DNA from 3 places in the Azospira sp. I09 genome. Region 3 is predicted to be linked to each of the others. Evidence: predicted binding sites of a transcription regulator. Region 3 holds the regulator's gene; each other region holds the start of a gene.
The links. Region 3 encodes sigma-54, which starts transcription at its own class of promoters, with help from an activator protein. Its sites were predicted from a motif close to TGGCACGCTTNCTGCTNA; they were not measured.
Positions count from the first base shown of each region.

Region 1: AZSP09_RS00120 (CmpA/NrtA family ABC transporter substrate-binding protein) is a predicted target of sigma-54. The motif match lies at 4,209-4,226, and genes of this name have one in related genera.
Region 2: nirB (nitrite reductase large subunit NirB) is a predicted target of sigma-54. The motif match lies at 4,988-5,005, and genes of this name have one in related genera.

Region 1 covers NZ_AP021844.1:20,591-27,385, reverse strand. The annotation lists gene AZSP09_RS00140 (glycosyltransferase) at 1-335, shown strand, start outside; gene AZSP09_RS00135 (hypothetical protein) at 476-745, shown strand; gene AZSP09_RS00130 (ABC transporter ATP-binding protein) at 933-1,733, opposite strand; gene ntrB (nitrate ABC transporter permease) at 1,736-2,626, opposite strand; gene AZSP09_RS00120 (CmpA/NrtA family ABC transporter substrate-binding protein) at 2,775-4,052, opposite strand; gene AZSP09_RS00115 (Yip1 family protein) at 4,573-5,172, shown strand; gene AZSP09_RS00110 (hemerythrin domain-containing protein) at 5,218-5,613, opposite strand; gene AZSP09_RS00105 (ANTAR domain-containing response regulator) at 5,736-6,311, opposite strand; gene AZSP09_RS00100 (sirohydrochlorin chelatase) at 6,336-6,704, opposite strand.
Region 2 covers NZ_AP021844.1:12,445-19,239, forward strand. The annotation lists gene AZSP09_RS00065 (ABC transporter substrate-binding protein) at 1-302, shown strand, start outside; gene AZSP09_RS00070 (alpha/beta hydrolase) at 396-1,313, opposite strand; gene AZSP09_RS00075 (DUF1294 domain-containing protein) at 1,444-1,779, shown strand; gene blaOXA (class D beta-lactamase) at 1,810-2,700, shown strand; gene AZSP09_RS00085 (sensor domain-containing diguanylate cyclase) at 2,819-4,750, opposite strand; gene nirB (nitrite reductase large subunit NirB) at 5,206-6,795, shown strand, end outside.
Region 3 covers NZ_AP021844.1:2,450,851-2,457,645, forward strand. The annotation lists gene AZSP09_RS11475 (hypothetical protein) at 1-558, opposite strand, end outside; gene AZSP09_RS11480 (hypothetical protein) at 621-1,436, opposite strand; gene AZSP09_RS11485 (hypothetical protein) at 1,453-2,124, opposite strand; gene AZSP09_RS11490 (PsiF family protein) at 2,249-2,563, opposite strand; gene hprK (HPr(Ser) kinase/phosphatase) at 2,609-3,544, opposite strand; gene ptsN (PTS IIA-like nitrogen regulatory protein PtsN) at 3,513-3,998, opposite strand; gene hpf (ribosome hibernation-promoting factor, HPF/YfiA family) at 4,154-4,474, opposite strand; gene AZSP09_RS11510 (RNA polymerase factor sigma-54) at 4,489-5,967, opposite strand; gene lptB (LPS export ABC transporter ATP-binding protein) at 6,034-6,780, opposite strand.

The sequences.
Region 1 (6,795 bases), 1.3 Mb from region 3:
CCCGCACCGAGACCCAGGGCCTGGTGCTGCTGGAGGCCATGGCCGAGGGGGTGCCGGTGGTGGCCCTCTCCATCATGGGTACCCGGGACATCCTCATGCCGGCGCGGGGCGCCATCTCGCCGCCCGACGATCCGGCGGAGTTCGCCGAGGCCCTGGCCAACCTGCTGCAGAACCCGGAACAACGCCAGCGGCTGGCCCGGGAAGCCCGGGAATACGTGCAGGAATGGTCGGCCCCGGCCTGTACCGGGCGCCTGCGCCAGGCCCTGGCAGAATTGCTGCAGAGCCGCATGAATACAGGGGCCCTGACCCCTTGCACATCTTCGCCAGTGGACTAACATGAGGGTGTTCTCCCACCCATTACACCCGCACAAAGGGGGGACGGTCCTACAACAACAAAATGCTTTCCTGGCCGCCCGACCGGCAACACCGGGGCCGAGCCCGACAGACCGTCTTAGCAACACAGGAGGAGAATCCCATGCTGTCCTTAAAAGACTGCCTCGACTTCTGCGACATGGAGCAGGAAGAAATTTCTGCCATCGCCCAGCACGAACACATTCCCGTCATCGTCGCCGCCGAGCTGTGCGACACCCTGCTGCATACGGAAGAAGGGGTGCGCGATCTGCACTCCATGCTCCTGGACAACATCGCCACCGCCCTGGAACACGGGGAAGTGGAACGGGCCAACGAGCTATCCCGCACCTACCAGCACTTCCAGACCAGCCACCCTTTGGCGCCCAGAGCCTGAGGCGCTATTGACCGGCCCCAAGCCGGCCGGGATTCGGCGCCTTCTACTCTCCCCGGCGACCGAATCCCACCTTCTTCCCGCACCCTGCGGCAGTCCTTGCGCCGCTTCCACCCACCTGCGCCGGCAGCGGCGATCCGGCCCGTGAGCCCCGGATCGCCGCCCGGCGGCAGAGACCCGGGGCCACGCTTCAGGCCGCCAGCACTTCCTTGTGGGCCTGCTTCTCGTAGAGGAACTCCAGCACCGCCGCCCGGGCGGCGATGTATTTCGGGTCGTTGGCCAGGGCCAGGCGATTGCGCGGCCGCGGCAGGTCCACGCTGAGGATTTCGCCGATGGTGGCGGCCGGGCCGTTGGTCATCATGACGATGCGGTCCGACAGCAGCACCGCCTCGTCCACGTCGTGGGTGACCATGACCACGGTGGCCTGGGTGGCATCGCAGATCTTCATCAGCTCGTCCTGCAGCTTGGCCCGGGTCAGGGCATCCAGGGCGCCGAAGGGCTCATCCATGAGCAGCACCTTGGGCTGCATGGAAAGGGCCCGGGCAATGCCCACCCGCTGCTTCATGCCCCCGGAAATCTCGTGGGGAAACTTGGTCTCGGCGTGGGTCAGGCCCACCAGGGCCAGGGCGTCGTGGGTGCGCTGCTTCAGTTTGGCCTTGCCCTCCTTGGCGGCGAAGACCCGCTCCACCGCCAGATAAACGTTGTCGAAGCAGGTCAGCCAGGGCAGCAGGGAATGGTTCTGGAAGACCACGCCCCGCTCCGGCCCGGGGCCGGCGATCTCCCGGCCGTCGCAGATGAGAGCACCATCCGTGGGCCGGGTGAGGCCGGCGATGAGGTTGAGCAGGGTGGACTTGCCGCAGCCGGAGTGGCCGATGAGGGCGATGAACTCCCCCTGGCGGATGGACAGATCCACGTCGCGCAGGGCGACGAACTTGCCTTTCTTGGTGTCGAAGGTCTGGCCGACGGCTTCGATCTGGACGAATTTTTCCATGCTTACTTCTCCTCGTAGCTGAAGCGGTTGGCCAGCAGCACCAGGGCCTGCTCCAGCAGGAGCCCCACCAGGCCGACGACAAAGATGGCGATGATGATGTGTTCGACGTTGAGGTTGTTCCACTCGTCCCACACCCAGAAGCCCAGGCCGACGCCGCCGGTGAGCATTTCCGCGGCGACGATCACCAGCCAGGCGACGCCGATGGAAAGGCGCACCCCGGTGAGCATGTAGGGCAGCACGGCGGGAAAGAGGATCTTGGTGAACACCTTCCACTCCGGCAGGTCCAGCACCCGGGCCACGTTCAGGTAGTCCTTGGGAATGCGCTGCACACCCACGGCGGTGTTGATGATCATGGGCCAGATGGAGGAAATGAAGATGACCCAGATGGCCGCCGGGTTGGCCGCCTTGAACACCAGCAGGCCGATGGGCAGCCAGGCCAGGGGCGAGACGGGCCGCAGCAGGCTGATGATGGGCGACATCATGCGGTTGAGGAAATCGAAACGGCCCAGCAGGAAACCGGCGGGAATGCCGATGAGGGCGGCCATGCCGAAGCCGATGCCGACCCGTTGCAGGGAGTTGAGGATGTTCCAGCCGATACCCATGTCGTTGGGACCGTTCTGGTAGAAGGGATCGGCAAAGAGCTGCACCGCCGAGGCCCAGGTCTTGGCCGGGCCGGGCAGCTGGGGGCTGGTCATGGAGACCAGGTACCAGAGGCCGACGAAGACGGCCAGGCCGATCAGGGGCGGCAGCACCACCTTGAGCACACCCACCAGGGCCTCGTTGCTGCGCCGGCCGGCGGCAGCCCGGCCCGGCTCCTGCGCCGATGGCGACACCGGGGCCGCCGTCACGGAGGCGGCCGGGCCGCTCCCCACACTGCTGTCATTCATGGCCATGGCGGCTGCTCCCTGGTCTGTTGCATCGTTCGTCGGGCTGGCCGCCAGCGCGGTGTTGCCCTGAATCAAAGTCATCGTCGTCATGATCATTCCCCCATGCACGGATGGAGGCGGCCCCCGGCCCCGCCGGGACGGCCGCCGGTTGCTTTTAGGCGCGCACCTTGAAACTGGCGGCGTATTTCTTCGGGTCCTTGCCGTCCCACACCACGCCGTCGATCAGCTTGGAGGAACGCAGGTCGCTCTTGGGCACGGCCACCCCGGCCTTCTCCGCCGCCTGACGGTACAGGCCCACCTGGTTGATGGCCTTGGCCACGCCCAGGTAGTCCGGATCGTCCTTGAGCAGGCCCCAGCGGCGGTGCTGGGTGAGGAACCACATGCCGTCGGAGAGGTAGGGGAAATTCACCTGGCCGTCGTTGAAGAACTTCATGTGGTTCTTGTCGTCCCAGGTCTTGCCGATGCCGTTGCTGTAGCGGCCCAGCATGCGGTCCAGGATCACGTCCACATCCGTATTGACGTAGGCCTTGGCGGCAATGGTCTCGGCCGTCTCCCGGCGGTTGGCCAGGGAGGCGTCGATCCAGCGGGACGCCTCCAGGATGGCGGCGGTGACGGCCACGGCGGTCTTCGGGTGCTTGGCCGCCCAGTCGGCGGTGGTGCCCAGCACCTTTTCCGGATGGTCGGTCCAGATGTCCTGGGTGGTGGCGGCGGTGAAGCCCACCTTGTCGATGATGGCCCGGGCGTTCCAGGGCTCGCCGACACAGTAGCCGTCCATATTGCCCACCCGCATATTGGCCACCATCTGGGGGGGCGGCACGGTGATGGTCTTGACGTCCTTCATGGGGTTGATGTCGTGGGCCGCCAGCCAGTAGTAGAGCCACATGGCGTGGGTGCCCGTGGGGAAGGTCTGGGCGAAGGTGAATTCCCGCTTCTCGCTGCTGATCAGTTTCTTTAGGGCGGCGCCGTCGGTGACGCCCTTGTCCTTCAGCTGGCTGGAGAGGGTGATGCCCTGGCCGTTGTTGTTGAGGGTCATGAGGCTGGCCATGTCCTTCTTCGGCCCGCCGATGCCCAGGTGCACGCCGTAGATGAGGCCGTACAGCACGTGGGCCGCATCCAGTTCCCCATTCACCAGCTTGTCGCGCACGGCGGCCCAGGAGGCCTCCTTGGTGGGCACGATCTTGATGCCGTACTTCTTGTCGAAGCCCTTGGCCGCGGCCATGACCACGGAGGCGCAGTCAGTCAGGGGAATGAAGCCGATCTTCACCTCGGTCTTTTCCGGTGCGTCGGAACCGGCGGCAAAGGCGGCGGCACGCAGACCGGGAGTCAGGCCCATGAGCGCTGCTCCCAGGCCCAGGAGGCCGGCGGATTTGACGAACTCGCGGCGTTCCGCCGCCACGGCATCGGGTGCCTCGAATTGCTTTTGCTTGGACATTCCATGCTCCTTGACCTCAGAAAAAAGAAAAGGCGTCACACCCGCGTGAGAGGAGAGAGAACACGCGGATGGACGCCTTTGTCCGTTTGCCGGTCAGGGCTTCACTGCTCTGTCCGGCGTTGCTCGAACCGCCATTGGTCCGACTTACGAGCTAGTTCAGCAACCACCGTGCCAGGCAACGAAAATATCAAAAATACAGTTTTAATTCATAAAGATAGATAGATCTTCACCGCCCCGAAAAAATCCATTCGCGGCACCGGAGCGCACTGCTGCGGTGCGCCATGGCGTGACCGCCGCACAAGAAGGGGGAACCCGGGCCGGCGGTTGCAGCGACAGCGGCGGAAGGACAGCGGAATGGGGAGCGGCGGCGGGAGAGGAAAGGGGAACGGCGAAAGCGCCGCCCCCATCTATGACCAAACGCCTAAAGACACTGGCATCCGATGTTCTTATGATTATCGGGTTGTTGATGGCATGCAACACAAAACAATGCTCCCGCACGTATCGGGAGCGGGAGGGAAACATGGATATCCAGCAACAGCCCATGGAAGCCCCGCGTTTACTGTCGGGCTGGATGATGGGCAGTGCAGGCACGCAGGAAAACCACGACATCCTTTGGGACGACGTGGAGCATCTGCCCTCCGCCGCCGTCAGTTTTCTCCTCATCGCCCTGCCCCTCTCCCTGCTGCTGCCGGTGATGGCCAACTTCGCCGGCAACGCCTACGGCAACCGCATCATCGCCGGCTTCATTGCCCCCAGCTGGGAACGCCTGCTGCTCATCCTGGCCTGGGAACTGCTGATGGTGCCCCTGCTGGCGGGCGTCGCCCACCTGGCCGGGCGCTTCTTCCAGGTGCCGGTGAACCGGCGCCAGGCCTTCCTGGTGGTGACCCTCAGCACCATTCCCCTATGGCTGGCCTCCCTGGCCCTGGCCGTGCCCAGCCTGATTTTCATCCTCATCACCGGCATGGTCGCCCTGGCCCTTTCCAGCTACGCCATGTACCGCTGCATCCGCCGCCTGCTGGCGGTGGAGGACGACTGCCTGGCCACCCTCTTCTGCGGCGTCATCATGGTCTGCGCCCTGCCGGCGTGGACCGTCATCCTGGCCCTGGTCCTGATCCACTAGACCAGGGCTCCATCGCCCCCGCCGGGGCCACGCCCCGGCACAACCTCAGCCGACGGTGAAGGCCGGATATTCCTGGGCCTTCTCGAACAACTCCCGTTCCTCGAAACGCACGTGGTCGCTCAGGGCTGTAGCGAAGGCTTCCAGGGCGCCCCGGTCGCCCCGGCCGATGCGCTCGGCCAGGCCCCGCAGCTGGGCGTGCTCGGCCAGGGTACGGGCCACCAGCTGGTGCTCGCCGGCGGCTTCCAGCCAGGGCAGCAATTCCTCTTCCTCGCGCTGGAAGTGGGGTTCCAGCTCGGTGGCGAAGAGGCTCGACATCTGGCCCGCCAGGGCGTTCATGGCCTCCTGGTCGGCCGCCAGCACGGCCTTGCGGCAATCCAGGGACAGCTTGAGGGCGGTGTGGTGTTCGCGGGACAACTGCAACAGGGCGGGATGGCGTTTCATGGCGGACTCCCGGAAAGGGTGATGGGAGACAGTATGGCGCCGGACGGGGAACCAGGGCCAGGATGCAAATCAAACCCGGCATCACCCGGGTCAAAGCCAGGGGTGGGCCGGCAGCCCGGCCTTCAGAGCAGGACCTTGGCCATCTCGATGACGTCCCGGGAGACCCGGGAGATGCTCTGGCCCCGGTCCATGGCCAGGCGGCGCAGGGCGTGGTAGGCCTCTTCCTCTTCCATCTTGCGGGTCTTCATGAGCAGGCCCTTGGCCCGTTCGATGATCTTGCGGTCGGACAGCTTCTGCGTGGTTTCCGCCAGCTCCCGACGCAGGGCCAGGGTTTCCTCGAAGCGGGCCCGGGCCACCTCGACGATGGGCTTGATGCGGGCCGGGTCCAGGCCGTCCACCACGTAGGAGGAGACGCCGGCCTTCATGGCCTCCCGGATCAGGCCCGAATCGTCGTCGTTGGCGAAAATGATCACCGGCCGGGGCATGTCCCGGTTCATGGCGGAAAGGTGTTCCAAAGTATCCCGGCTGGGGCTGTCGGTTTCGATGAGGATGACGTCGGGCTTCAGTTCCTCCACCCTTCCCGCCAGGTCCAGGGACGAGGCCAGCACGGCCGCCACCTGGTGGCCGGCCTTGACCAGGCCGGCGCAGATGTCGGCGGCCCGGCTCTGGGATTCATCGATGACGAGAACGCGCAGCATGGGTCGGAGGATTCCTGAAAAGGCCTAGTCGAGGGCCAGGATGTGCTCGGCCATGGCGTCGATCACGCCCGGAGCTTCGCCGATGGCGCCGGCGATGTGGATGCTGAGCTGGGGATGCTGGCGTGCCGCGGCTTCCACCTGTAAGGGCAAATCCCGCTTCAGGTGGCCGCTCTGGGCCATGAACATGGGCGCCAGGCGGATGCTGGTGACGCCCTCGTCGGCCAGCTGGGCGACGCACTGTTCCAGGGTCGGTTCCATGAATTCGAGGAAGGCCAGGGCGACGCGGCGCTGGGGCTCCCGCGCCTGGATGGCGCGCTGCACGCGCTGCATGGGCTCGGCCCACTGGGGGTCCCGGGCGCCGTGGCCGAAAAGGATGAGGGCAGTTTGGGTCATGTCTGGATTATGGGTGAAGGCAAGGGGCGAGGGAATTGATCGATATCGCCTTTTGCCGCAGCCGGCAAAGGCCGCGACGCCCCCTGCTTCG
Region 2 (6,795 bases), 1.3 Mb from region 3:
CGCCCTATCCCTGGAGCGCCTCCAGCGGCGTGGTGCGGGAGTTCGACGCCCTGCCGCCGGCGCTGAAGCCCAAGGGCGGCATCACCTACACCAACCTGGAAGGCTTCATCGCCGCCAAGGCCATGGTGGAAGGCCTGCGCCGGGCCGGGCCCCAGCCGACCCGGGAAAAGCTGGTGAGTGCCCTGGAATCCATGGCCCCCTGGGATGCGGGGGGCTTCCTCCTGGATTTCTCCGGCAAGCACCTGGGCTCCCGCTTCTCCGAAGTGACCATCGTCGGCAACAGCGGCCGGCTGCTGCGCTGAAACAGGGCCTGCCCTGGCAGCCAGCAGGGACGGGCTTGAACGACAAGGGGCGGCTGCAAAGGCCGCCCCTTCTGCTTTCCAGGCCGGTGCTCCTCAGCCCCTGGCGTACTGGCGGATGAAGGCGCAGCAGTCGGCCAGGGCCGCCGTGGCTTCGGGGAACAGGGGTGCCACCGCCGGGTAGCAGTGGAACATGCCTTCCCCCAGCTCCAGCCGCACCTCCACGCCCGCCGCCCGGGCCTTGGCGGCGAAGCTGATGGCGTCGTCGCGCATGATCTCGGCGCCGCCGGCGTGCAGCAGCAGGGGTGGCAGGCCCTGCAGGTCGCCGAAGAGGGGCGAGATGAGGGGCTCGCGCCGGTCCCGCTCGCCGGCGTAGTAGCGGCTGAAAACCTCCCAGCAGCCGTCCGGCGCCAGGGGGTCCGATTCCTGGTAGGAGGGGCCGCTGCTGGTGAGGTCGGTCCACGGCGACAGGGCCACCGCCGCCGCCGGCAGGGGCCGGCCCTTGTCGCGCAGGGCCAGCAGGGCCGCCAGCAGCAGGCCGCCGCCGGCCGAGTCGCCGGCAAAGACGGCCCTGGCCGGGTCCTGGCCCCGGGCCAGCAGCCACTCCCAGGCCGCCAGGGCGTCGTCCAGGGCGGCCGGGAAGGGATGCTCCGGGGCCAGCCGGTAATCGAAGACCAGGGCCGGCACGCCGCTGCCGGCGACGAACTTGGCCACCGCCGCCCGATGGGAGCGGTGGGAGCCCATGACGTAGCCGCCGCCGTGGAAATAGAGCATGGCGCTGCCGCCGGCGTCGTCCCGGGGACGGATCCACTCCAGGCTCATGCTGCCCAGGTTGAAGCTGTCCACCGCGATGTCGGGGGGCAGCTTGCCGAAGATCACCCCGGATTTTTCCACCTGGGCCCGCAGGGCCGGGATGGAGGTGTCGAAGGTGATGCTCTCGCGCCGGGCCTTGAGGCGGAACCAGTGGCGGTGCTTGAGCAGGAAGATGACGGCGCGGGCTTTGAGGCTGGGCATGGCGGATCCGGTGGGCAGGGCAGGGTGCGGCGGTGGCCTCCCGGTTGTGCGGGAGGGGCGGGAAGGCGCATTATCCGCCAGTTTTCCCGGCGTCATGCGCCCCATGCCGAACCCTTGCCGCGAGCCTGCCTTGTCATCCGCCCCGATCCTCTCCCTGCTGCCGCTCCATTACGCCGCCCTCAGCCTGCTCACCCTGCTGGTGTACGCCTGGGACAAGTCGGCGGCCCGGCGCCGTGCCTGGCGCATCAGCGAGGCCACCCTGCACGGCCTGGCCCTGCTCGGCGGCTGGCCGGGAGCCTGGCTGGCCCAGGCCTGGCTGCGTCACAAGAGCCGCAAGCAGCCCTTCCGTACCTGGTTCTGGCTGACGGTGGCGGCCAATCTGGCGGTTTTGGCCCTGCTGCTGTGGTGGCTGGGGCCGGGCGGCGGCTTTCCCTTTTCCATGCCGGCCATCCCCCTGCCGGGCTGAGGTCGTGAGGCGCCCATGATGAAATTTTGCATGCTTCGGTCCCTGGTTTTCTGTCTGCTCCTGCTGGGGGGCGGCGTTGCCGCCCGGGCGGAAACCGCGGACGAGCGGCCCGAGTGGGGCGCCTTCTTCGCCGCCGCCGAGGCCCGCGGCACCATGGTGGTGGCGGACCGGCGCGGCGGCGGCCACCGCCTGTGGCGCTACGATGCGGAGCGGGCGGCGCGGCGCTATGTGCCCGCCTCCACCTTCAAGATCGCCCATGCCCTGATGGCCCTGGAGAGCGGCGTGCTGCGGGACGAATTCCAGGTCCTGCCCTGGGACGGGGTACAGCGCTCCATCCCGGCCTGGAACCGGGACCAGGACCTGCGTTCCTCCATGCGCGCATCCGTGGTCTGGGTGTACCAGGACTTTGCCCGGCAGATCGGCGAGGCCCGGGCCCGGCGCCTACTGCAGGCCATGGACTACGGCAACGCCGAGCCGTCCGGCGGCGAGGACGGCTACTGGCTGGACGGCAAGTTACGCATTTCCGCCGAGGAGCAGGTGGCCTTTCTCGAGCGCCTCTACCGCAATCAGCTGCCGCTGGCCCTGGCCCACCAGCGGCTGGTGAAGGACGTGATGATCGTGGAGGCCGGCCGCGACTGGATCCTGCGGGCCAAGACCGGCTGGGACGGCCGTATCGGCTGGTGGGTGGGCTGGGTGGAGTGGCCCCAGGGGCCGGTGTTCTTCGCCCTCAACCTGGATACGCCGGGGCGGATGGCGGATCTGCCGAAGCGGGAAGGGGTGGCCCGGGCCATCCTGGCGGCCATCGGCGCCCTGCCGGCGGCGCCGGCTTTGCCGAGTGGGGCGAGTGGAGCGAATGCCTCGGGTGCGATGACCGGGGCCGTGTCTCCCGCCCCGCCCGGCACCGCCCTGCCAGGCAAATAGGACTTGCCTAAGGGGCCTGCCATGGCGGTGAGGCCCGCGGGATAAGGCTCCCGGCGATGCCGCCGCCGTCAGGTCCGTCCCGCCTGGCTCCCAGCCGGGTGCTGCCCGAGCCGACGGTTTACAGCCCCAGGCCCTGGCCCAGAGTCGTTTCCCCCACCACGTGCCGGTAGCGCCGGTAGCCGTTGCGGCCGCCGGACTTGGCCTGGTACATGGCCCAGTCGGCGTGGCGCAGCAGGGTTTCCGCGTCCTTGCCGGCCTCCGGGTAGAGGGCGATACCGATGCTGGCGGAAACGTGGCCCTCGCCGTTCGGCAGGGGGAAGGGCCGGTTCATGGCGGCGACGATCTTTTCCGCCACCTGTTCCCCATCCTCGGCCCCTGCCACCTCCGCCAGGAGCACGGCGAATTCGTCACCCCCCAGGCGGGCCACGGTGTCGGCCTTGCGCAGGCAGCCCCGCAGGCGGGCCGCCGCTTCCTGCAGCAGCCGGTCGCCGGCGGCGTGGCCCAGGGTGTCGTTCACTTCCTTGAAATGGTCCAGGTCCACGAAGAGCAGGGCGAAGGCTCGCTCCTGCCGTTCCGACTGGGCCAGCAGCTGGCCCAGGAGGTCGTTGAAGAGGACCCGGTTGGGCAGGCCGGTGAGGCCGTCGTGCAGGGCCTGCTGGCGCAGCTTCTCCTGGTAGGCCTGGCGCTCGGTGACGTCCCGGGCCAGGGTCAGGATTAGGCGGCGGCCGCCGGAGGCGAAGGCGCCGATGCGCATCTCCACCGGGAATTCGTGGCCCAGGCGGTGGCGGTGGCGGCCTTCCTGGGTCACCGGGGCGTTGGTGTCCAGGTTGTGCCACAGCTGGTGCAGTTCGGCGGCGGGAATGCCGGCCTCGAAGGCGTCCATGTTGCTGCCGATCAGCTCCTCCCGGGGCAGACCCAGGCTGTCGCAGGCCTGCTGGTTCACGTCTTCGATGCGGCCGCCGGGGTCGTGCAGGAAAAGGGCGTCGCCGGCCCGTTCCACCAGGTTGCGGAAGCGCCCTTCGCTTTCCCGCAGGGCCCGGGCCTGTTCCTCCAGGCGCTGCAGCTGGCGCCAGATGAGGCCGATGAAGAGGGAGCAGAGGACGATGCTGCCCAGGCCCATGAGGATGATGTGCAGGGTGGTGGCGCGCCAGGGGCGCAGCAGTTCGCTTTCCTCCTGGGAGACGGAGACCAGGATGGGATAGCGCTTGGCCTCGCGGAAGCTTTTCAGGCGCTGGCGCCCGTCCATGGAGCTGGTTTCCAGCAGGGTGCCGCTGGCGCCGCGGCCGGGAGTGCGCAGGAACAGGTCCTGTTCCGGGTAGGCATGGCCCAGGCTGTCGGGCATTTCCGGGTAGCGGGCGAGCAGGGTGGCGTTGCTGTGGTAAAGGGCCACGGCGCCGCCGGGCAGGTGCAGCACGGAGCGGTAGAAGGAGACCACGTCGGCCAGGCTGACGCTGGCCAGGATGACGCCGGCGAAATGGCCCCGGGGCCCCACCAGACGGCGGGAGAAGATGAGCCGCTGGGAGCCGTCGAGCAGGGTGCGGGTGGGGGGCGAGATGAGGGGCTCGGCTTCGGCCGTGTCGCGCAGGCGGCGGAAGTATTCCCGCTCCCGCACGTTCATGGCGGGTACCGGGTGGCGGGCCGAGTGGGCCAGCACATTGCCCTGGGCGTCCACCAGCACCAGGTTGGTGACGAAGGGGGTGGCGGTGACCTGGCTGCGCAGCAGCTGGTGCAGGCGCCGGGCCTGTTCCTCGCGCCGGGCCGGGTTTTTCTCCGCCACCAGGGGCGGCATGGCGGCCACTTCCTGGCGGGCGTTGAGCAGGGCCTGGTCGGTGGCGGTGATGGCCCGTTCCATCTGTTCCAGAAGGGCCAGGTTGAGGGTGCTGAGGTTGTCCCAGGCGGCGTTGTAGAGGCGTTCCCGGGTTTCGCCGATTTCCCGGAAGACCAGGCCGATGATGATGGCCACCAGGAGCAGCCAGCCGATCAGCAGGCTGCGTCCGGGACGCACCAGGGGCGGGCGGCTGGGGGGGGCGGTACTGTTTTCGGGAGCCATGGCGTTCTCCATTGGGATGGGGCGCACGAAGCACTCGTCTGTTGGCCCATTCTGGCATGGGCCCGGACTTCCTCAAATAGGCCTTTGGGCCAGCAGGGGACCGGCGGCGGGCGGCAGCCGAGGGACGGTGCCGGGCGCCCGCTGGCGGGGCAGGGCGGGGCAGCGATGCACCAGTTGTGTGCGGCGGTGCGGGGGGCGGGTTTGGTGTTATCCCATTGAAATCATGTGCTTACGGAATGGCATGGCGATTGCTAAATCTCCGGCGTACTCCTGTCGCCTGGGCGGCGGGACTGCCGGTGGTGTGGCCTTCGGGGTCAACGTGAAGCACTGCCCTTCAATGTTTTCTCTCGCTGCCTGATGGCGTTGCGGGAGGGCACGACGGCGTACCGCAATGGCGCGGGCGCAGTCCGAGGCCCGTCCCGCACCCCGGAAGCCGGCGACCGAAGGAGTGCTTCATGAACAAACCCAAACTGGTGCTGGTGGGCAACGGCATGGCCGGCGTGCGCACCCTGGAAGAGCTGCTGAAGATCGCCCCGGACCACTACGACATCACCGTCTTCGGCGCCGAGCCCCATCCCAACTACAACCGCATCCTGCTTTCCCCGGTCCTGGCCGGCGAGATGACGGTGCCCGAGATCGTCCTCAACGATCTGCAGTGGTACGCCGACAACGGCATCAAGCTGCACCTCAACAAGAAGGTGACCAAGGTGGACCGGGTCAGGCGCCAGGTCGTCGCCGAGGATGGCACGGTGGAGTCCTACGACCGCCTGCTGCTGGCCACCGGCTCCAACCCCTTCATGCTGCCCATCCCCGGCAACGACCTGCCGGGGGTCATCGCCTATCGGGACATCGCCGACACCGACGCCATGATCGAGGCGGCCAGGACCCATCGCCACGCGGTGGTCATCGGCGGCGGCCTGCTGGGCCTGGAAGCGGCCAACGGCCTCAAGCTGCGGGGCATGGACGTGACCGTGGTGCACGTCGGCCCCTGGCTGCTGGAGCGCCAGCTGGACGAGGTGGCCGGGCGCATGCTGCAGCAGTCCCTGGAGGAGCGGGGCCTGAAATTCCTGCTGCAGAAAAACACGGAAGCCCTCATCGCCGGCGAGAGCGGCCGGGTGGCAGCCATCCGCTTCAAGGACGGCATGCAGATTCCCGCCGATCTGGTGGTGATGGCGGTGGGCATCCGCCCCAACACGGCCCTGGCCGAGTCTTCCGGCATCCACTGCAACCGGGGCATCGTCGTCTCCGACACCCTGCAGACCTACGATCCCAAGATCTACGCCGTGGGCGAGTGCGTCAGCCATCGCGGCATCGCCTACGGCCTGGTGGCGCCGCTGTTCGAGCAGGCCAAGGTCTGCGCCAACCACCTGGCGGGCTACGGCATCGGCCGCTACCAGGGCTCGGTGACTTCCACCAAGCTGAAGGTCACCGGCATCGACCTTTTCTCCGCCGGCGACTTCATGGGCGGCAGCGACACCGAGGACATCGTTCTGCATGACCCGGCCGGCGGCGTGTACAAGCGCCTGGTGCTGAAGGACAACAAGCTGGTGGGCGGCGTGCTCTACGGCGACACGGCGGACGGTTCCTGGTACTTCCAGTTGCTGCGGGAGGGCAAGGACGTCAGCCAGATCCGCGACCACCTCATGTTCGGCCAGAGCAACCTGGGGGACACGGGCCACCAGGGCCACAACAAGGCCGCCGCCATGGCCGACAGCGCCGAGGTGTGCGGCTGCAACGGCGTCACCAAGGGCGTCATCGTCAAGGCCATCAAGGAGAAGGGGCTGTTCACCCTGGACGAGGTGCGCAAGCACACCAAGGCTTCCGCCTCCTGCGGCTCCTGCACCGGCCTGGTGGAGCAGATCCTGGCCTCCACCGTGGGCGGCGCCTACCAGGCCGCCAGCAGCGCCGAGAAGCCCATGTGCGGCTGCACCGAGCACAGCCACGGGGCCGTGCGCCAGGCCATCCGGGAGCGGCACCTGACCTCCATTCCGGCGGTGATCGAAGCCCTGGCCTGGAAGAATCCCAACGGCTGCGAGAAGTGCCGC
Region 3 (6,795 bases):
CTCCCCGGCCACGGCGCCGCCCCGGCTGTTGGAGGCAATGGCCACCACGTTACCAATGGCCCGGCCGTCAAAGCCCTGCTGGGCCTGGGCCACCGGCTCCGCCTTGAGGATGTCGAACTTGAGAATCCATTTGGTGGTCTTGAATTTGCCCTTCTGCAGCATCTTCCGGGCCTTGGGTGGATCACCCATGGTGTAGGCCAGGGTGAACTCGTTGAGCAGGGGACCTAGGTCGGCCCGCTCCAGCACCTTGAAATTGGCCTTGCCCAGTTCCAGTTCGGCGTAGTCGGCGATGTTGTTGGGGCCGAACTTCTGGGTGAAGCTGGCATTGTTGCTCTTGATTTCGCCGGGGATCACAACGATCTGGGGCCCCTTCTTCGCCGCATTGACGTATTCCACCGGCTTGTACATTGCCTTGTCGGCCATGGCATTGGCCTGATCGGAAGTCGAACTGCCGCAGGTCGCCGACGGGTTGTCGGGATCGCACTTCGACGGATTGGTCTGGCAGGCGGCCAGAACCAGGCCAAAAGAGGAAAGAAGAAGCAGGCGCTGCACACTCATGGAAGACTCCCTGTTTTTATGTACGTATAGGCCGGCCTTGGGCCGGCGCCCCTAGGGCAGCGTTACTTGTACTTGCTGTCGATTTCCCAGACGTTCTTCTGCACCAGGCGCTGCACCATGCTGTCCAGGGTGAGGCCGCCGGAGGCGCCGGAGGAAACGCCCATCACCGACGAGCCCTTGGCTCCCAGTTCCATTTTCTCTTCGGTATAGCCGGTGGCCACCTGTTCGGTGGTGTTGGCGTCGATGATCTTGTAGCGCATGCCGATGATCCACACCCCGGTGTTTTCCTGGGTCTGCACCGAACCGACCACCGTCTCGCCGACGGCCCCGGCCTGGGCCCCGCCCATGGAGCCGGAGAAGGCGCCGAAGACGCCCAGCAGCTTGCCCACGGCACGGCCGTCGAAGCCCTGCTGGGCCTGGGCCACCTGCTCGGCCTTGAGGATGTCGAACTTGACCACGTACTTGGTGGTCTTGAACTTGCCCTTCTGCAGCAGCTTGCGGGCGGCGCTGGGGTCGCCCATGTTGTAGGCCAGGGTGAACTCGTTGAGCAGGGGGCCCATGTCGGAACGTTCGAGGATCTTGAAGTTGGCCTTACCCAGTTCCAGTTCGGCGTAGTCGGCGATGTTGTTGGGGCCGTACTTCTGGGTGAAGGAGGCGTTGTTGGACTTCACCTCCCCCGGGATGACCACCAGGGCCGGGCCCCTCTTCGCCGCATTGGCGTACTCCACCGGCTTGTACATGGCCTTGTCGGCCATTTCGTTGGCCTGCTTGGAGGTGTCGCTGCCGGCGGTGGGCGACGGGCTGTCGAAAACCGGCTGGGCATGGGCCGAACCGGCGCAGGCCAGGGCCAGGGCAATGGGGGCGATGTACTGACGCATGGAAGACTCCGTAGGTTTATTTTTTTGGTTTGCCGGCAGCCCGGCAGTAATCGTTGTAGAGCTTGGCCACGACCTCCTCGGCCTGCTCATGGACCAGCTCCAGGGCCATGCCGGCGGTGTCGCTGCCGGAATAGGACTCGGCCTTGGCCGTGGCGGTGGAAATGGTGCGGCCGTCCGCCGCCGCCAGGGTGAAATGCATGGTCACATAGACCTCGGGCAGGCGCACCACCGGGTTGTAGGCGGTGCGGGTGGAAACCCCGCCCTTGAGCACGAAGGCGGCGCCCAGCTTGCTGGAAGCGGCCAGGGCCGCATCCGGGTCGTTGCGGAAATAGGCCTCCATCTCGGCCTGGGCGATGCGGGCCCGCTGCTCCTCGGCGGTGTAGGTCTTCAGGCCCAGGGCCTTCAGCTTTTGGTTGATCACGGCGGCATGGCGGCCGTATTTGCTGCCCTGCAGCTGGTAGCCGTCGGCCGTCTGGTCGGCCAGGGCCACCAGGATGCCCTGGTTGCGCAATGCCGCCTTGCAGGGAACGGCCAGATGCTGGGCGATGCGGCCGCGGCGGCCCTCCTCCTCGGCAGCACCCTGCTTCTCGTCCTCGGCAAAACTGAAGGCCCGGGCGCCGCCGGTTGCCGCCAGCAGCAGGCCGCAGCAGAGCAGGCGGGAAGCGGCACGCAGGGGGGCAGGCTTCATCTCGGGGCTCCAGGGAAAGTCCCCGGCATCAACGCCGGGGCAGGTGGAATGGGGCAGGCCATTCTGTCAAAAAAAATGCCAGCCTTCAATCGGCTGGCATTTTTGCGGGAAGTCCGCCCCGGGCTTACTTGGCAGCCTGGCTGTCGGCTTCGCACTTCTTGATGAAGGAGGCCTTGGCGGCACCGGCCAGCTTCTTCTCCGCGGCCTTGGACTGGCACTCCGCATTGGCGGCGGGAGCATCGGCGGTCTTGCCGGAGAGGCAGGTCTTCATGAAGCCCTTGCGCTCGTCGCCCTTGAGGCCCTTCTCGCCGGCTTCCTTGTTGCAGTTCTTCATGCGCTCCTGCTGGGGCGTCGGCGCTTTGGCCGCGTCGGCGGCGCCGGCAACGGGAGCCAGGCCGATACAGGCCAGGGAAAACAGGGCTAGCAGCATCTTTTTCATGGTGTCTCCGTCAGTGGTCAGGCAGGGCTTACCACTATGCGTTCGTCAAATATCGTCGTCAAGCAGCAGCTTCTGCTGCCGGGTGATGAATTCCTGCATGTTGTCGATGCCGCGCAGCTGCAGGATGCTGTTGCGCACCGCCGCCTCCAGCAGCACCGCCAGGTTACGCCCGGCGGCCACCGGAATGACCACCTTGCGCACGGCCACGCCGAGGATCTCCTGGGTCTGGGCATCCAGGGGCAGGCGCGGCGCATCCACCCCGGCCACCGGCTTCTGCAGGTGCACGATCAGCTTGAGCTTCATTTTCCGCCGGGAGGCGGTCTCGCCGAAGATGGTGCGGATATTGAGCAGGCCCAGGCCCCGCACTTCGAGGAAGTCCCGCAGCATGCCCGGGCAACGGCCCTCGATGGTGGCGGGAGCGATGCGGGCCAGTTCCACCACGTCGTCGGCGACCAGGCCGTGGCCCCGGGAAATCAGTTCCAGGGCCAGTTCGGACTTGCCGACGCCGGAATCGCCGGTGATGAGGACGCCCATGCCCAGCACGTCCATGAAGACGCCATGCACCGACACCGTGTCCGCCAGGCGGCGGGAGAGGTAGATGCGCAGCAGGTCGATCACGGCCGAGCAGGGTTTGGCGGTGGTGAACAGGGGCGTGCCGGTGCTCTCGCAGCCCTCCAGCACGGCCGGCAGCACTTCCAGGCCCTCGGCGACGATGACGGCGGGGGGCTGGGCGGCGAAGATTTCGTTCATCTGCGCCTTGAGGCGCTCAGGATTGACCCGGCTCAGCCACTGGTACTCGGCGGCGCCGATGACCTGCAGGCGTTCCGGGTGGATCAGGTTGAGGTGGCCGACCACGTCGGCGCCGTAGTTGCCCCGCTCCCGGATCTCGATGGAGCGTTCGGCACCCTGGGCCGCGACCCAGGTCAGGGACAGCTTGTCCTGGTGGTCCTCAAACAGCTGGCTGATGGAGATTTGCCGCATGGTTCCCCCAGTCGGTGAACAGGCGGTGGGCGTCGTCGGTGTTGTCGCAGGCGCCCAGGGCCTCGCGGAAGGCCCGGTCGGAGAAACGCTGGGCCAGCTCGGAAAGAATCTGCAGATGCTGCTCGGTGGCCTGTTCCGGCACCAGCAGCACGAACATCAGGCCGACGGGCTTGCCGTCGGGGGAATCGAAAGGCACCGGGGCGGACAGGCGCATGAAGGCGCCGGCGGCTTCCTTGAGCCCCTTGATGCGGCCGTGGGGAATGGCAACCCCCTGGCCCAGGCCGGTGGAACCGAGTTTTTCCCGGGCGAAGAGGCTGTCGAAAACCGTGGCCCGGGCGATGCCCAGGTTGTTCTCGAACAGCAGTCCGGCCTGCTCGAATGCCCGCTTCTTGCTGCTGGCTTCGAGGTCCAGCAGGATGTGGGCGGGAGGGAGGAGTTTGGCAATCAGATCCATGGGGCGGGAACCTTCCCCGAACAGCGGGATGGCGGCGGCAGGGCCGGTTGGAGACTGGGATTCAGGCAGGATACCAGGCGAAAAGTGGCGGGATCATAACGGAAAACGACCCCGCCGCCTATGCCTTTCGTCCCAGTCCCGGAGAGGGAATCAGATCACTCTTCGATGTGATTCTTGATGGTGTCGCGGTGGTGATCCTGGGCCTTCTGCTTGTACTTCTGCACTTGGCGGTCCAGCTTGTCGATCAGGGTGTCCACGGCGGCATACAGGTCGGCATCCTCGGCATCCACGTGGATGTCCTTGCCGGGCACGCGCACGGTGACTTCAGCCTTCTGCTTCAGCTTTTCCACGGTGAGGATGACGTTGACGTCGATGACGCTGTCGAAGTGACGCGTAACCCGCTCCAGCTTGGCAGTGACGTAGTCGCGGATCGCCGGGGTGACTTCCAGGTGATGTCCGGTGATGTGCAGGTTCATGGCTCGCTCCTTTTTTAGATGGACTTGCGTAGGTTGGCCGGCGAAATGTTGAGCGCTTCTCTGTATTTTGCAATGGTTCGACGCGCCACAACAATGCCTTGTTGGCCAAGAATTTCGGATATTTGACTGTCCGAAAGGGGTTTTTTGGGGTCTTCGGCCGCCACCAGCTGCTTGATCAGGGCCCGGATGGCGGTGGCCGAACAGGCGCCCCCCGTATCCGTGGCCACGTGGCTGCCGAAGAAATACTTGAGTTCGAAAATGCCCCGGGGGGTGGCCATGTACTTCTGGGTGGTCACCCGGGAGACGGTGGATTCGTGCAGGCCCAGGGTTTCGGCGATTTCCCGCAGTACCAGGGGACGCATGGCCACCTCGCCGTGTTCGAAGAACTGGCGCTGGCGGTCCAGGATGGCCTGGGACACGCGCAGGATGGTGTCGAAACGCTGCTGCACGTTCTTGATCAGCCAGCGGGCCTCCTGCAGCTGGCCGGAGAGGCTGGAGCCGCGCTGCTTGGAGAGGATCTCGGCGTAGAGCCGGTTGATGCGCAGGCGCGGGTAGGCGTCCGGATTGATGCTGGCGGTCCACTGGTTGCGCACCTTCTTCACCACCACGTCCGGGGTGATGTAGCGGGCATCCAGGGGCGCGTACTGGGCGCCGGGCCGGGGGTTGAGGCTCTTCACCAGGTTGGTGACGGCGCGCAGGCGCTCGTCGTCGCAGCCCAGCAGCTTCTTCAGCTTGGTGAAGTCCCGGCCGGCCAGCAGTTCCAGGTGATGGCGCACCAGCTTCAGGGCCTGGTCCCGCACCTCGTCGGCCGGCAGGGCTTCCAGCTGCAGGGCCAGGCATTCGCCCGGAGTGCGGGCACCGACACCGGTCGGGTCCAGGTGCTGCAGGTGGCGCAGGGCGATCTGCAGGTCGTCCAGATCGATTTCCAGCTCTTCCGGCAGGGCTTCCTGCAGCTCCTCCAGGGGCTGGGTCAGGTAGCCGTCCTCGTCCAGCGCCTCGATCAGGAAGCTGACCAGCTGCCGGTCCCGCTCGGAGAGCTGCATCAGGCCCAGCTGCCAGTTGAGGTGGTCGCGCAGGGAGGTGTTGGCGGCCTGCACTTCCTGGAAGTCGGAATCCTCGTCCTCGTCGCGGGAGGCGGAAGGGTAGCTGCCTTCGGCAAACCAGTCCTCGCCCTCACCCAGGCGGTCCCGGCTGTCGTCCCGGACTTCTTCGGGGCCGTGACTGTCGGCGCCTTCACCGGATTCGCCGCTATCGCCTTCCCGCGGGCCTTCGGCAGCGGACTCGGCCGTACTGCCGGCGTATTCGCCTTCGCTCCCGCTGTAGGAGGGCTCGTAGTTCTCGTCCTCCCGCTCCAGCAGGGGGTTTTCCAGCAGATACTTCTCCAACTCCTGCTCCAGCTCAAGCGTCGACAGTTGCAGCAGCCGGATGGACTGCTGCAGCTGTGGCGTCAGGGCCAAGTGCTGCGAGAGTTTGAGTTGGAGGGTTGGTTTCATGGACCCGGGGCCGAAGGGGCCGGCGGCAATGAGCGGGTTGAGGGAAAGACTCGGAGACTGGGCTCGTCAGAGACGGAAGCTCTCGCCCAGATATACTTTTCGGACGTCTTCATTATAAACGATCTCATCCGGGCGGCCAGACGCCAGCACCCGTCCCTCATTGATGATGTAGGCCCGGTCGCAGATGCCCAGGGTCTCACGCACGTTGTGGTCGGTGATGAGCACGCCGATGCTGCGGTCCTTGAGGAAACGGATGATCTTCTGGATTTCCAGCACGGCGATGGGGTCCACGCCGGCGAAGGGCTCATCCAGCAGGATGAAACGGGGAGAGGTGGCCAGGGCCCGGGCGATTTCCACCCGGCGGCGCTCGCCACCGGACAGGGCGGCGGCATTGGAAGCGCGGATGTGGCCGATGTGCAGCTCTTCCAGCAGCTCCTCCAGGCGCAGGTCGATCTCGTGCTTGGGTAGCTTCTGCAGTTCCAGCACGGCGCGGATGTTCTCCTCCACGTTGAGCTTGCGGAAGACGGAGGCCTCCTGGGGCAGGTAGGAAATGCCCAGATGGGCCCGCTTGTGGATGGGGAAGTGGGTCACTTCCTGATTTTGCAGCTGGATGGAGCCGCCGTCGGAGGGCACCAGGCCGACGATCATGTAGAAACAGGTGGTCTTGCCGGCACCGTTGGGGCCCAGCAGGCCGACCACCTCACCGCTGCCCACCTCGAAGGACACGTCATGCACCACGGTGCGGGACTTGTAGCGCTTTTTCAGGTTGTTGGCGGAAAGCTTGGCGATGAGGTCGGGGTTCTGCTCGGACATGGGCTATCAGATTCT